2 regions of the Sphingobacterium sp. UBA6645 genome follow, and region 1 is predicted to be linked to the other one. Evidence: riboswitches for the same ligand, from Rfam matches in the RefSeq annotation. Region 1 holds a riboswitch; the other holds the start of a gene.

Region 1 (7,998 bases):
CAGACTGGCCTTTTTTAGATATTAGACATAAGATATTAGACATTAGAGTAGGGCGGGTTAGGGATTTTTTCTGAATCAGTAAAGAAGATTTGTTATACCCGTGGGTTTAGAGAGGAAGAGGAATTTTGTTTTGAACCAAGAAAGGGAGGATACTAGGATTGGCAAGATCCTGTTAATCTTTTTATCCTTCCTTTCCTAGTTGAGAAAAAATCCCTCGACACTACTGTCTAATATCTTATATTTAAAATCTACTCCCGGCATTGGTCTAAATACTAACTACTAAATACTAGCTTCGACATTGATCCAATACTTACCCCAATCAGAGCCGCTCTGAATGGGCTTTGATTGGGGTCTGAAAAGGCAATAGATAAAGTGAGTCTGCTTCTAGTCCCAATGCGGCGGAAAGAAAGCCAGCTAGTCAAAAGTAAAAATGCCAACCTTTCGGTTGGCATTTTTACTATCTATCAAAGGTCTAATTGTCTAATGTCTAACATCTAACATCTAAGCCTACTGTGTTGGATTTTGTGTCAATTGCCCAGGATAAGAGTTGATTGCCGATTGTGGGATGTAATAGATTACACGGTAATCGGTAGCAGGGATTACTGTTTTTTGCTCATGTGGTCCTGGGTAGTCGCGTGTGAGGGATTTTCCGTTGCGAAATACATCATAGCTGCGTTCTGCTTGGAAGGCTAATTCTAACTGACGTTCTTTATCGATTTTTTCGCTTGCGTCGGCTGCTGATAGACTTGTATAGGCGCCGTTTTCAATAGAACGCGTACGGATTTTGTTTAAGTCTGCTAATGCTTCAGCATATTTACCGAGTTTTGCATTGGCTTCTGCCCGGTTTAAGTAAATTTCACCTAATCTGCTGATTACTGGTGAGTGCAGGTGCGAGTTCTCGCCTTCGCGCGATGCTTTTACAATGTAGAACTGTGGGTAAGCACGGTTCAAGGAAATGTAATAGTCTAAAACACCGGTATAGGTTCTTCCGTCTTTATGCTTGATCGAATAGATTCCTTGTGAGGCATTTACAGGCGTCAGCGTGTAACGGTCCACAACAGGTTTTTTGTCTACCGTTGTTACTTCCTTCGCGATCAATGTATTTCCACTGCGAATGATGGTGTCTTGCATGTAGTTTTTAGAAGTCTCGCTATCTTGTTTGATGTAGCGGAAAACTTCGGTGTACTTACCGCCGTTGTCATCGTAGGTAGGTTCGATAAAAGCAGCACGCGCATCAACGATCTTGTAGCTATCGGGTCTCCAGTCATTTCTGCCGGTTTCGTTCAATAGATCGATGTATTTTGCACTTGCGTACATTTCTCCCCAACCTTGACCACCAATGTTTGCATACATACCACCAACACCATAGTAATGATCGCTGCCCGAGAATTCAGATGCTAAGCGTTTTACGGCAAAGATTGTTTCTTTGTTGTTCTCTGGAGTAAAAGTATTATAGCGCATGAATTCCGCGCGACCTAACAGGTTGAATTTGCCTGAGTTGATCACTTTATCCGCATATTCTGCTGAAAGTTTCGCGTACTGCGCATTTGGCGCTTCATAAGTTCCGCTCATGTATAAGTAAACACGTGAAAGCATGGCTTGCGCTGCTTCTTTGGTAGCGTAGATATTACCTTTACTTAGCGTCAGCAATGATTCAGCTTTCGTTAAGTCGGCGATAATCTGATCGTATGTTTCTTTCACCGTTGCGCGGTCTGGGAAGTTCAGGTCGCCAAGTGGGTTCTCCGGTGTTCCGTTTACAATTGGCACACCAAGGTTAGTTTCCGGGCTTTGGTAGTATGGGCGGCCGTATGCACGCACCAAGTAAAAGTACATTAAGCCGCGGATGTAGTAACATTCCCCAATCTGGTTGTCTACATCTACGCTCTCGCCTTCTTTTAGGAATTTCATCGCATTCGACGCTTGTGCAATCGCCTTGTAGCTGTAGTCCCAGAAGTTTGATAAGCGGTAGTTATTCGGTGTGCGGGAGAAGGAGATGAACTCATAGAAAGCATCTGTTGATGCTCCACGAATCATCATGTTATCACCTGCGTATTCACCAGCGCGGTGCATGGGATCAGACCATGCTTTTAATTGTGCGTATGCACCTGTAATCAAGGCTTGCGGATTCTCCGCGACCCCTTCTGTATCCATTGATCCTTTTGGCAATCTGTCGATCTCGCAAGAGGAGAACAATGCTGTTGCCGATAGTATAAATAATAGCTTTTTCATATGATATAATCCCCTCAATTAAAATGTAACATTCAAACCAAACATAAACTTACGTGTTGCAGGGTAAACCGCAGGAAGCGCTGTTTCCAACAGTTTTCCAGTTTCCGGATGGATCGTTGCTTCTGGATCTACACCCGAGTAATCTGTCCATGTGAATAAGTTTTCGCCAGACAAGAATACTCTCACGTTGCTTAAATAGTATTGAGGTAGTTTGAATGAATAACCTACAGCTAATGATCTTAATCTTAAGAAGTCATTGCTTTCCAGGTATCTTGATGATGCTTTGTTACCGTTGTTGGAGTTGTTGTAGCGTGCTACCGGGTGAGTGGCTACATCGCCTGGTTTTTCCCAACGGCTCCAACCATCTTGTAATTTCATTTGGTTTCTGTCAACATATGCTCCGTCAGCATCTAATTCCTGGCGTGCATAGTTGTATTTCTGTCCACCGATAGAGAAACCGAAGTTCGCTGTCAAATCGAAGTCTTTGTAAGCTACGAACGTTCCGAATCCGCCGAATAAGTCTGCTGCTGCTTTGCCCATTTTACGGTATGTTCCCTCAGCGTATTTTTCTGTTTTGCTTTTGCCGATTACATTTCCTTCAGCGTCCAAATCATCTTTGTACCACATTGGTTTACCGTTGTCTGGATTTACGCCAGCCCATTCGATCATGTAATAGGTGTCGACAGGAGCGCCAATCTCTAATAGGCGTTGTGCCGAACCCGCGATGCCGGAGTTGTCGCCCGCAATAATAGGTTTTGAGATCAATTCGCCGTTTTGCAAGGTTTTGTAAAGGTCGGTCAATTTGTTTTTGTTATGTCCTAAATTGAGGTCCATACTCCATAACCAGTCTCCTTTTTTGATGATATCACCACCAATAGTCAATTCATAACCTCTATTTTGCATTTCACCAACATTTCTCCAAATCGATGTAACCCCGATTAAGCCTGTTACCGGAACTTGGAACAATACGTTGTCTGTCGTTTTGTTGTAGTAATCAGCGGTTAGGCGTAATCGATTGTTGAAGAATCCCGCATCTACTCCTACGCCTGCAGTATAGGTGTTCTCCCATTGTAGGTTCGGGTTTCCGATTTGGTTAATTAAGGCACCGGGCGTACCGTTGTAGCCTGATTGGGAGGTGATTGCGTAAAGGTCGTACTGTGGATATAGGGATGTTGGCTTATTACCTACAGAACCGTATGCTGCGCGAAGTTTTAAGTTGTTGATTTTATCAACATTGAACCAGCTTTCGTTGTGGATATTCCATGCTCCACTGATCGAGAAGAAATTGCCATATTTTACGTCGGTACCGAAATTGGAAGCACCATCTCTACGGAAGGACGCTTGCGCTAAATAGCGGTTGTCGTATGCGTAGTTTGCATTGGCAAGATAAGACTGAGTTGCCCATTCGTTGATTGAACCTTTTGTACGCTCTGGTTTAGCAACAACGTCCAACACTTCGAAGCCAGGTAAGAAGCCTGTTCCATAGATATCAATAATCTTTTCGTTGAAATCGTTGAATTCATAGGCAACAATACCATTAACTGCATGCTTGTCCCACGTTTTGTTGAAGCGCAATAATTGGTTCGTATAGCGCCGTGTATTGTCTAAACGATATTCTGTGATACGGCCTAACACACTTTCACCTCCATTGGAACGTGGATCTGTGTATCCTGAAGAAGAATATAAGTTCGTGCGGTAGCTATTTACCGATGCGAATGTCAACCAATCTGTTAAACGAATATCGAAGTCGAAGTTACCTTGTAGTTCATAGTTAGTGGTTGCAGATTTGTTCCATTGCAAGTCGTATAAGTAGTTCGTGCTTGCATTGTTTACCCATCCGCTGTAGCGGTGTGGTACTAAACTTCCATCCGCATCATATGGGCTATCCCAAGGTAGGTTAGTCACCATAGCACCTGTATCATATTGTCTATCGTCGGTACCTCTACGTGCGGCAACGATCGAAGGTTTGATGCTCAACCATTCGAATGGCTTGTAAACCGTATTCAAACGGATATTGTAGCGGTCGTAGTCAAAACCTTTGACTGCTCCTAATTCATTGTAATATCCTAGGGAAAGGTAAGATTGTAAAGTTTCATTACCGCCTTGTAGGGAAATGTTGTGGTTTTGGGTGAATCCGTTGCGAGTTGCGACATCCCACCAATCGAAGTTTGAGTTTCTTAACTCTTCATTCCATCTCGGGAATTTGATGTCACTTGCGTTTTGGAAAGACGAGAAGTAATCATATAATTCTGCACCGTTCATCATTTGCATATTTCCATTCGTCAACTGGTTGAAACCTAATTTCGTAGAATAGGAAAGTTGCATTTTCTGCGATCTAGGTGCTTTTGTCGTCACGACTACCACACCATTGGCTCCTTGCGATCCGTAGAGCGAAGTTGAAGCAGCGTCTTTCAGCACGGTTAGATTGGCGATATCATCTGGGTTTAAATCGCCTGGGCTGTACCCTACGATTACACCATCGATTACCCATAGTGGGCTAGTAACACCGTTTACGGAAGCTTGTCCGCGGATAACAACAGCACCACGGGTTCCCGGTCTACCCGTACTTGGCGCTACATAAACACCAGCAGCTTTACCGTTCAACATGTTCTCCACCGATGGAGTTGTCACGTCTCTTAGTTTTTGGCCGCTCACATTTTGTAATGCACCAGTTAAGCTTTCTTTCTTTTGTTGAATACCATAACCTACAACAACAACTTCATCTAAAGAATTCACAGATTCTTCCAAGTCGATATTCATGTTATTCGATTCGATTTTACGTTCTACTTTTTCATAGCCTACAGCGGAGATAATTAAGGTTTGGCCCACTTTAGCATTGATGGAGAAGGCTCCATTTTCATCTGTTGAAGAGATGATTTTTGGATCTTCTTTTACGCTGATGGTAACAGCGGCTAATGGTCCTGTAGCACCTTTAATAGTACCACTAACTACTTCTTGAAAAGCAAGGGCATGAATAGAACTGGATTCTTTTAGGTTAGATGCTAACACAGCATCTGGGGTAAGTAGGGCTAATGTCAGTACCGATGTAATTGGGTAAAACGTACTGGCAAGAAATGCCCTGGATAATCTTTTTTTGCACATAAGCGTCTTGTTTAATAAAAGTAGATCTTGGCTACACAATTTAGTATTGTTGCGGCAATATTAACTTTTTGTAAATAGAATGCTATATCATTTTTAAACTCAAACGTTTGCGTATTTTTATGCAAACGATTGCATATGCAACAACATGTAAATGGCTTTTTAATATAAATAGTAATACTTTTGATATCATTAAGTTGCTTCAACAACTATGTATCAATTAATTATATCCCTGTCATTTTGCCTGATTTTCATTGTTTTTTTGATTTTCCTAATTGTTAAATTGGACGGTATTGCAGCGGCGTGCCTTAGGCGTTTTATTGTCCGATTATTTCTGTACTTTTGTATTTAAATTCATGCTATGACAATCGATCAAACATTCTATATAGGTTACATCAGTAAAACCCGCGGCTTGAAAGGGGAGGTGCAATTATTCTTTGAATTTGAGGACTATATGGATTTGGATTTTGATGTATTGTTTCTCGAGGTGAATAAGAAGTTAGTACCCTACTTCGTTGATACGTTGAAGATGCACAACAATAGTACGGCTTACGCTACTTTTGAGGACATCGATCATATTGATAAGGCCCAGCCTTTGATCAAGAAGAAAATGTATTTGCCGCTAGATCAGAAGCCTGAGCGAGATCCCGATGATTTCCGTTACACGGATTTAGTAGGTTACATGGCAATTGAAGAGGAAGAAGGTGAGCTTGGGGAGATTACACAGGTGCAAGAGATGCCGCAGCAGTTCATCGCTACGGTCGATATGGATGGCACGGAAGTGATGTTCCCATTGAACGAAAACTTCATTGTAGGCATAGATCCTGAGGAACAGGTTGTTGTACTTCGTCTTCCTGAGGGATTGATCGATATGTATTTCGAGCAGTAGAACGGCGTTTTCGATATTTTTCCATTTTATTTTCTGGTTTTCATTTTGAGTTCTTGCTTCTATTAGCGATATTAGCCCTCGCTTATAGAGAAAGGCAGAGGGACTAGACCCGCTGAAGCCTTAGCAACCTGTCCCTTGACAAGGTGCTAAATTCTACCCCGATAGGGAAAGATAAGCTGAAACTCAGGTATCGCTGTGTTTTCTCTAAGCCTAAAGGAATTTTATGAAAATCGTAGACCACATTAAGAACGCACAGGGTAAGACCCTATATTCATTTGAGTTATTGCCACCGGCAAAAGGACAGGGAATTCAGAGTATTTTCAAGACCATGGATGAGCTTATGGAGTTCAATCCGCCTTTTATTGATGTTACTTACCATCGCGAGGATTACCTGTATAAACAGCATTCCAGTGGTCTATTAGAGCGTGTCGCCTATCGTAAGCGTCCGGGCACTGTTGCTATCTGTGCTGCGATTATGAGTAAGTATAAGGTGGATGCGGTTCCGCATTTGATCTGTGGCGGTTTTACGAAAGAGGAGACCGAGAATGCTTTGATTGATCTTAACTTTTTGGGTATTGATAATGTGTTGGTACTACGCGGAGACGCGAGAAAAGGTGATTCGGACTTTATACCGACGGTTGGTGGTCATGCCTATGCGACGGATCTTCTGGAGCAGGTCGTTGATATGAACAATGGTCGTTATCTCCATGAGGATATCGAGAGCTCGGCAAAGACCGACTTCTGTATCGGAGTGGCGGGCTATCCGGAGAAGCACTTCGAGGCACCAAACTTTAATACAGACTTTAAATGGTTGAAGAAGAAGGTGGAAATGGGTGCGGAGTTTATTGTTACGCAAATGTTCTTCAACGTGGAGAAGTACAAGGAATTTGTGACGAAATGTCGTGAGCATGGTATCCATGTTCCGATTATTCCGGGTTTGAAACCCCTGACAACGAAGAATCAGTTGATTACGCTTCCTCGAATCTTTCACTTGGATATCCCTGAGGAATTGAGCGATGCTGTGGATGCATGTAAGACTAATGCGGATGTGCGCCAGGTAGGCGAGGAGTGGTTAGTGCAACAGTGTAAAGAACTGATTGAGTTTGGCGCGCCAGTATTACATTTCTATACAATGAGTAATCCGGGACCGACGAAGAAGATTGTAGAAAAATTAGTGTAGGATTAGATATTAGATTTTAGACAATAGATATTAGAGCGTGGAGCCGATGTTTTAGATTTCGGTTTTGTGTTATAAGATACAGGAGCCAAGACGAGAGTCTTGGTTTTTTTGTTTTTGGTTTTATTTTGGGGGACATTGATTGTTTGTTTTTTTGCCTTTGACTGTGTGTGTGTAGGTGTGGGGGCTATTGATTACTGTTAAAATTTGTTAAGCGAAGCGCAGTTTCTGGTTTTCAGTTTATCTTTATTCGGAATTACTAACCTATACTCATATGAGCTATCAAAAACTGAATAACCTTCTCGGCTGGAGCTGTGGAATCCTTGCGACTTTAGTGTATGTCCTTAGCGTTGAAAAGTCAAGTAGTTGGTGGGATACGGGCGAATTTATTGCTTCGGCACATAAATTAGAGGTTGTTCATCAACCTGGGGCACCCTTGTTTCTGATGATACAGAACGTGTTTTCGAATTTCGCAATGGGCGATGTCAGTAAAATAGCATATTGGATGAACATTGGTTCGGCAATTTGCAGCGGTTTGACGATTGTATTTCTATTTTGGACAATCAGTGCTATTGCGAAGAAACTGGTTCTGAGCGATGGGGAA
Region 2 (7,998 bases), on a different contig from region 1:
ATCTCTAGATTTAAATCCTTCGTCTTGATAATATCGTACAATCCTTGGCCGACAACGCCGAACCCAAACATCCCGATAACAAGTTTTTTACTCATGGTATTCTTTTAGTGTTCTCTTTTCGTTTTTATATTCTTATTTGCAATCAATTGGTGCTTATACCTACTTGATTTTCTCAAAAGCTTGCTCTAGATCTGCTTTGATATCGTCGATATGCTCAATACCTACCGATAATCTTAGCTGTCCTGGAAGTACACCAGCCTTAGCTTGGTCTTCAGCACTTAATTGCTGATGCGTTGTTGCAGCAGGGTGGATAATTAACGTCTTCGCATCCCCAACATTCGCTAGGTGGCTGATCAATTGCAAAGCATCGATGAAGTCATTTGCTTTCTCAACACCGCCTTTAACAGTGAATGATAAAACAGCACCGTAGCCATTCTTTAAATACTTCTGTGCATTTTGATGATATGGGTGGTTTTTCAATCCAGGGTAGCTAACTTTCTCTACTTGAGGATGAGCATCCAACCATTGTGCAATCTCTAATGTGTTATCAACATGACGTTGAACGCGTAATGATAAGGTTTCTAAGCCTTGTACCAATAAGAAAGAGTTGAATGGAGATAGGGCAGGACCGAAGTCTCTCAGGCCTTCTACTCGCGCTCTAATAGCAAACTGTATGTTTCCAAAAGGACCATTCTCACCAAATACATCAGCGAAAACTAATCCATGATACCCTTCTGAAGGTTCTGAGAATTGTTTGAATTTGCCATTTCCCCAGTTATAGTTACCACCATCGATGATGACACCACCGATACTAGTACCATGTCCACCAATCCATTTTGTTGCAGATTCAACAACAACGTTCGCACCATGCTCCAATGGCTTAAACAAATAACCTCCAGCACCGAATGTATTGTCCACGATTAATGGAAGGTCGTGCTTCTTCGCAACAGCAGCAATGCGCTCAAAATCCGGGATGTTGTAGCTCGGATTTCCGATTGTCTCCACGTAGATAGCTTTTGTTTTATCATCAATCAAAGCTTCAATTTTATCAGCATCCGTATCTTCTGCAAAGCGAGCTTCGATCCCTAAGCGTTTAAAAGAAACTTTGAATTGGTTGTAGGTACCTCCGTACAGATTTGCACCCGATACAAAGTTATCACCTGCCTCTAGGATATTCGTTAAAGCGATGAACTGTGCCGCTTGTCCCGAAGCAACAGCAACTGCCGCAACACCTCCCTCTAATGCAGCGATGCGCTTTTCAAACACATCCGTTGTCGGGTTCATGATACGGGTATAAATATTTCCGAATTGTTTTAATGCAAATAGATTAGCACCGTGCTCTGCATTTTCAAATACATAAGACGATGTTTGGTAGATAGGCAATGCTCTAGAACCAGTAGTAGGGTCTACTTCTTGTCCTGCATGTACCTGTAATGTTTCAAATTTTAAGTTCTTAATATCAGCCATTGTTGTAATTTTTTAAAATGATAAATAATGAATTATGTTCTTTAATCGCTAAGCTTTGGTCGTCATGTAGAGGTATGAGAATTCCTTATCCAAGGAATCTGGGAATACCGACGACTATCGCATTCGTGAACAGGTGTTCACGACGAAAAAGATAGTATAAGGAGAGTTGCTAGCAGGTTTGCCGCTAGAAAATCCAATAAAAGAATTTGTAAATGTTGAAGTCATAGTCTTTTGTCATTTATATGCTCCGCAGCTTAATTGCTTTGGACAGGAATTGGCACCTTTTCAATCGTTATTGAAGGTTGCCAGTGGGTCTTTGAGCCAGTCTCTCGCCACTTCTTTATAAATCAAGACCAATCGTTTTGAAGGGTTTTGATTAGGTGCCAATTGCTCGGCACTGCGCAAATATACATTGCTAAAATCAATTATGCAATGTTTTTTTAATAAACAAGCTTCTGAATTCGATAAGTATTGAAAATATCGAACTCAGAAGCTTGCAAAAATATCAATCTGATAATAGCCTCAGCTTAATAAGAACCAGGTTTTAAATCGCGCATTTGGATAATCTGGTCTACGATGTAGACCGTGTTTCCACGCCATGGCAATACACCACGGTATTCCTTGTAGTGAAGATCGAATACTTTTCCGCTGTTCACTTCCAGAATACGATAGATAGAATCGTTCTCCACAGAAAACTCAAACTGATTGCTCGTTAATCCTGTACCGGTTTTAGTTGCGCCAAAGCCTTCTTGAATCAGTTTTCCTTCGTAGGTCTTAAATATATTACCTTTCTTCACGGCATAGTTCAAGACGCCGGATTTTACGCCCTCGCCAAAAACATTGTAGTAATTCCAATAGACCCAACCTGCAACGATTAGGACAACAATTAATAGCGTCCAGCTGATAAACTTGCCGATCATTGATCCACCTTTCTTAGGCTGTTGGTTTGTTGTGGTTTCCATGTTCTTATATTTATTTGTCTGCAATCCGCAAAAAAGATACCTAAAATAAAAACTTTACGCGAAAAGAAATCCATTAGTAGCTGTATCTCCGCAAATTATTTAGAAACAAATACTAGGAAAGTTTTTTGATTTCCTCAACTATGCCTTCCTGCGTCTGCTTACCAACCGGAACGAGTGGCAAACGAACCGTGTCTTCACCAAATCCTTTTTGCTTCAGGATGTATTTTACCCCTGCTGGATTACCTTCGATGAAACATAGGTCGGTAATGCGAAGAAGATCTGAATGTATAATTCTCGCTTGCTCAAAATTACCCTCTAAACATAGGTGTGCTAACGCTGAAACCTTGTTTGGATAAGCATTTCCAACAACTGAGATAATACCTACGGCTCCCAAAGCAATCATTGGCAGGGTAGCAGGATCATCACCTGATATCAACATAAAATCTGCTGGCTTATCACGTAGAATCTCGCTGAACTGTGCAAAACTGCCTGACGCTTCTTTGATAGCAACAATGTTCTTAAAATCATTTGCTAGTCTAACGGTAGTTGCAGAGGTCATATTGCTGCCCGTTCTTCCCGGTACGTTGTACAAGATAATCGGAAGGGGAGAGACCTCAGCAATCGCTTTATAGTGTTGGTAAATTCCCTCTTGCGTAGGCTTGTTATAGTATGGAGATACCGATAGAATTGCGATATAATCCAATACATCGAAATTCTTAACCTGCTCAACAATTTCCATGGTGTTATTGCCGCCAATGCCCGCAACCAAGGGAATGCGTTTATCTACATGCTTCGAAGTAAATGCCCAAACCTGCTTTCGCTCCTCCTTCGACAATGTGGCTGTTTCGCCAGTTGTTCCCAAAGAAACGATGTAATCAATTCCCCCATGAATTTGGTAGTCAATCAGCCTACCCAGGGTCTCATAATCCACAGATCCGTCTGCATTAAAAGGTGTAACGATAGCTACACCTGCTCCTTGAAGCTCATTCATTCGTATATAATTATTTAATGTATGTATTCTATTTGTTAATCATTGCCAATAGCTCGCCTTCCGAAATAATCGGTACGCCCAGCTTCTCAGCCTTTGCCAATTTCGATGGCCCCATCTTATCCCCGGCAACTAGGTAGTTCAATTTTGCGGATATCCCACTAAGCATCTTACCCCCATGCGATTCAATTAATGCTGTAAGCTCTTCACGAGAGTAGTCGGCGAAGACGCCAGAAATCAAGAACGTCTGACCAGAAAGACCGTCGCCCGCAAGCACAATTTCTTTCTCTTCAATTTCAAATTGCAGACCCGCCGCTTTCAACTTCTCGATCTCTTCCCAATGCTCGGGCTGGTTCAAGTAAAAATGTACACTTTCCGCGATACGGAAACCGATATCCGGAACAGATTCAATCTCTTGAGCAGATGCTGCCGCGATAGCATCGATATTCTTAAAATGCTGTGCTAATTTCTTGGCAACTGTCTCACCGATATGACGAATCCCTAAGCCAAACAGTACTTTTTCAAATGGCTTTTGTTTAGATGCCTCCAAGCCGGCTAACATATTGTCGATAGACTTTTGACCAAATCTTTCTAAGCCTACTAGCTTATCCTGATGATCCTTCAACGCATATAAATCTGAAATCTTAGAAACCAAGCCTAAGCGATAGAAAGTTTCTATCGTCTCATCACCAAGACCTTGTACATCCATCATCTTGCGACCGATAAAGTGCTGGAGCTTTCCAACGATTTGCGGTTTGCAACCATCCTCATTCGGACAATAATGAACGGCTTCGCCCTCCTGACGGATAAGCTCGGTTCCACATTCCGGACAGTGCGTAGGGTAGACAATAGCAACAGCGCCCGCAGGACGTTTTTCTACATTCGCAGCAATAATCTTCGGGATAATTTCACCGCCTTTTTCTACAAATACCGTATCGCCTTCATGTAGATCCAAACGTGCGATTTCATTCGCATTATGCAGGGATGCCCGCTTTACGGTTGTTCCTGCTAATAGCACAGGTTGCAAATTAGCAACAGGGGTCACTGCACCCGTTCTCCCAACCTGATAGCTGATGCTCTTCAAGATGGTTTCTACACGCTCTGCTTTAAATTTATAGGAAATTGCCCAGCGCGGAGACTTTGCTGTAAAGCCAAGATCTTCCTGCTGTGCATAATCATTTACTTTAATAACAATCCCATCAATCTCATAGGATAGCTTATGTCTGGCTTCATCCCAATAATGAATGAAATCTAATACCTCGTCGATATTGTTGCAAAGTTTGGTATGCTCGCAAACATGGAAGCCCCATTCTTTTACAGCTTCAATACTCTGCCAGTGATTGTCGAATAGTTTATTTCTATTGTCGGCATACAAAAAGTATAGGAAGCAGTCTAACGGACGCTTGGCAACTTCGGCGGAATCTTGTAGCTTAATGGTGCCCGACGCAAAGTTTCTTGGGTTGGCATAAGTCTGATCGCCGTTCTCTTCACGCTCCTTGTTCAAACGAAGAAACGCCGACTTATGCATAAAAATCTCGCCTCTGATTTCAAACGTATCTGGAAAAGTGCCTTTTTTTAGCTGGTGCGGAATACTACGAATCGTACGAACGTTGTTCGTTACTTCATCACCCTGCGTACCATCACCACGCGTTACGGCTTTCAATAGCTTTCCATTTTCGTAGGTCAACGAAATAGATAAGCCGTCGAATTTAAGTTCGCAAACATATTGAAGCTGATCGCCAATGACCTTCCTTACGCGGTTGTCAAAATCTTTTAACTCCTGCTCATTATACGTATTGCCCAATGACATCATTGGCCATTTATGCTTTACGGTCTTGAACTTTTGCGTAATATCTCCACCAACCTTTAAAGTAGGAGAGTTGGGATCACGATATTGTGGATATTGAGCCTCTAAGGATTCTAATTCTTTGAGTTTTTGATCAAAATCATAGTCAGAAATTAACGATTCGGCCAATACATAGTACTGATAATTATACTCGTTTAATTCCTGGGTGAGCTGCTCAATTTTTGACTGGATATCTGCTGACATAGACCACGAAAATACAAAATATTCTAGGCCTAAAACAATTTAAAACAACTATTTAATTAAATACGCAAACTATAGAGCAATAAAAGATAAACCAGTAAAAAACATTCTTCAGCAGAACATCTAATGATGGAAATTATTGTCTTTTAGTTGAGAGAATTTATGGATATTATTCAGATAAAAATCCCATACGATGGAGTTCTTGTATTGACCAACTTTGTTCTCTTTGCTCGAATATGTCTTTCGTTTTCTTGCGTTTTTGATGAAGTTTTTGACAAAATATTGATGCGCGCGGCTCACGGCCCATGCATCCTTCGGTTTTCGTTCCATCAAGAACTTCAGTAAGGCCGCGAAATCCAACCAAAAGCGAAGGAAAATCTTCCAAATACCTTGACCAACTGGGAGGTTCTTTTGTAGCATTTGGAGATTATTGCGGAAGTTTAAATATGTTTTATGCGGGTTGCTGGTGTTCAATGTGCCGCCACCGACATGATAGACCAGAGAATTAGGACAATATCCAATTTTGTATCCTAGCTTCTTCAATCGCCAGCACAGGTCAATTTCTTCCATGTGGGCGAAGAAATCAGCATCGAAGCCACCGACTTCTTTCCAGGCCGCCGATTTTATGAATAATGCCGCTCCGGTGGCCCAAAATATTTCTTTCTCATCGTCGTATTGCCCCTCATCCTTTTCCACTTGATCGAAAATTCGGCCACGGCAAAACGGAAATCCAAAATAGTCAATATAGCCGCCTGCAGCACCGGCATGCTCAAAATAACCCTTTTGATGATAAGATTGTATCTTAGGTTGCACAGCCACTAGCAATGGGTCTTTTTCCATCTGCGCAATAACCGGCTCTATCCAATTCTGAGACACTTCAACATCCGAGTTCAGTAGTACATAATAGTCCGCCTGAACACGCTTAAGTATTTCATTATACCCACCCGCGAATCCTAAATTCTCAGAATTCTTTAAAATGGTAAACTTCGGGTAATTCTCTTCAACATATGCAATAGAGTCATCGGACGAACCATTGTCGCCGATAACAAACTCAATATTTTGATAAGTGCTGTTAAACACGGAAGGAAGGAATTTCTCCAAGAAAAATCGACCGTTCCAGTTTAATATGACAACTGCTACTTTTGGATTATTAGTCATTTAACTCCTTCTTTTTCTTTTCCATCGACGATGAGACCATAACCAATAAGCAGGCTCCTCGCGAATAATCTGCTCCGTAAACCGATTATGGATATGGGTAATCTCATGTTCTGGATACTCATCAGGATTTTCTACTAATGTAGTGAACTTACAATAGTAATATCCTCTTTTTTTCTTTCTTCTGATCTCACAGAATACGACAGGATTCTTTGTCATCCGAGCGATACGCTCGGTACCGGTATAAACTAATGTCTCCTGATTCAGAAACTCCATGAAATAATCAGACTCCTGATATACAGGCGTCTGATCCGCCACAAACATACTGATATGTGGTACATTTTTCAACTTTATCATGTGCCTCAGAATCTGTTTCATCGGCACCATCGTCGCTCCAAACCTGGTTCTGATGCGGTTATAGACTTCGTTGAATACTTTATTATTTAAAGGTTTGTAGATGATTAGCTCGGGCGTATCCATCATCAACGAGAGACTATGGATACCCATCTCCCAATTGCCATAATGCGCTGTTACACCGATGACCGATTTGCCAGCACGTATATGCCGATAAACCTCCTCTGGGTTCAAAAGTTCAATACGTTCGCGAACGGCCTTCTCTGAAATGCTCGCTAGCTTTACAATCTCAACCAAGAGATCAGGGAAATATCGATAAAACTCTAGCGCAATCTGCTTGATATCTGCGTCGGACTTCTCAGGAAAGGCATTTCGTAAGTTCTCAAACACCACCCGTTTCCTATAGCCAATCACATGAAAAATTAGCACAAAAAGTACATCTGAAATCAAATATAACAACCAAAATGGTAATAATGAAATAAGATAAAGTAATCCCGATACTAGTTTTTCTTTCATCACAAGTGATAAGTACTATGCAAATATCCCCAAATAAAGCTATTTTTGCGGACATTTTGTTGTTTATTTACTTATGTCATCAGGACTTTTAATGCCGGCGTGCTATTTGCCGAATGTTTCTTACTTCCATGCGATAAAACAAAACGATCAACCCCTTGTGATTGAGCAATTTGAAAATTATCCAAAACAGACCTTCCGTACCAGAACGCAAATCGGAACAGCTAATGGTATCTTGGATCTGATCGTGCCGATTGTGCACGGCAGAAAAGAACGTGTTAGAATGAAAGATGTCAGGATCAATTATGATCACCCTTGGCAACGCCTGCACTGGCTAAGTATACAGACCGCCTATCGCAGTTCTGCATATTTCGAATTCTATGAAGACGACTTTAGAGAATTTTATGAAAAAGAATATGAACTTCTTTTAGATTATAATACGGAGCAAATTAAGCTGATTCTCAAGTTGTTGAAAATGAATAGAGAAATCAGCTTCTCGGAAAGCTATACCG

Evidence for each region. A riboswitch is a leader RNA that binds a small molecule or an ion and turns the genes downstream of it on or off. The one in region 1 is predicted to bind S-adenosylmethionine.
Region 2: another riboswitch for S-adenosylmethionine. It lies ahead of B2400_RS12170 (O-acetylhomoserine aminocarboxypropyltransferase/cysteine synthase family protein); the one in region 1 lies ahead of B2400_RS12570 (methylenetetrahydrofolate reductase).

What each region holds. Positions count from the first base shown of each region.
Region 1 covers NZ_DKLH01000068.1:10,647-18,644, forward strand. Annotated here, with positions in the region: gene B2400_RS12555 (RagB/SusD family nutrient uptake outer membrane protein) at 508-2,229, opposite strand; gene B2400_RS12560 (SusC/RagA family TonB-linked outer membrane protein) at 2,248-5,331, opposite strand; gene rimM (ribosome maturation factor RimM) at 5,690-6,217, shown strand; SAM riboswitch class I at 6,297-6,395, shown strand; gene B2400_RS12570 (methylenetetrahydrofolate reductase) at 6,441-7,397, shown strand; gene B2400_RS12575 (DUF2723 domain-containing protein) at 7,669-7,998, shown strand, end outside.
Region 2 covers NZ_DKLH01000063.1:1,637-9,634, forward strand. Annotated here, with positions in the region: gene B2400_RS12165 (homoserine dehydrogenase) at 1-95, opposite strand, end outside; gene B2400_RS12170 (O-acetylhomoserine aminocarboxypropyltransferase/cysteine synthase family protein) at 160-1,467, opposite strand; SAM riboswitch class I at 1,703-1,816, opposite strand; gene B2400_RS12175 (hypothetical protein) at 1,995-2,429, opposite strand; gene dapA (4-hydroxy-tetrahydrodipicolinate synthase) at 2,542-3,420, opposite strand; gene ligA (NAD-dependent DNA ligase LigA) at 3,449-5,467, opposite strand; gene B2400_RS12190 (glycosyltransferase family 2 protein) at 5,588-6,622, opposite strand; gene B2400_RS12195 (lysophospholipid acyltransferase family protein) at 6,623-7,489, opposite strand; gene B2400_RS12200 (WbqC family protein) at 7,563-7,998, shown strand, end outside.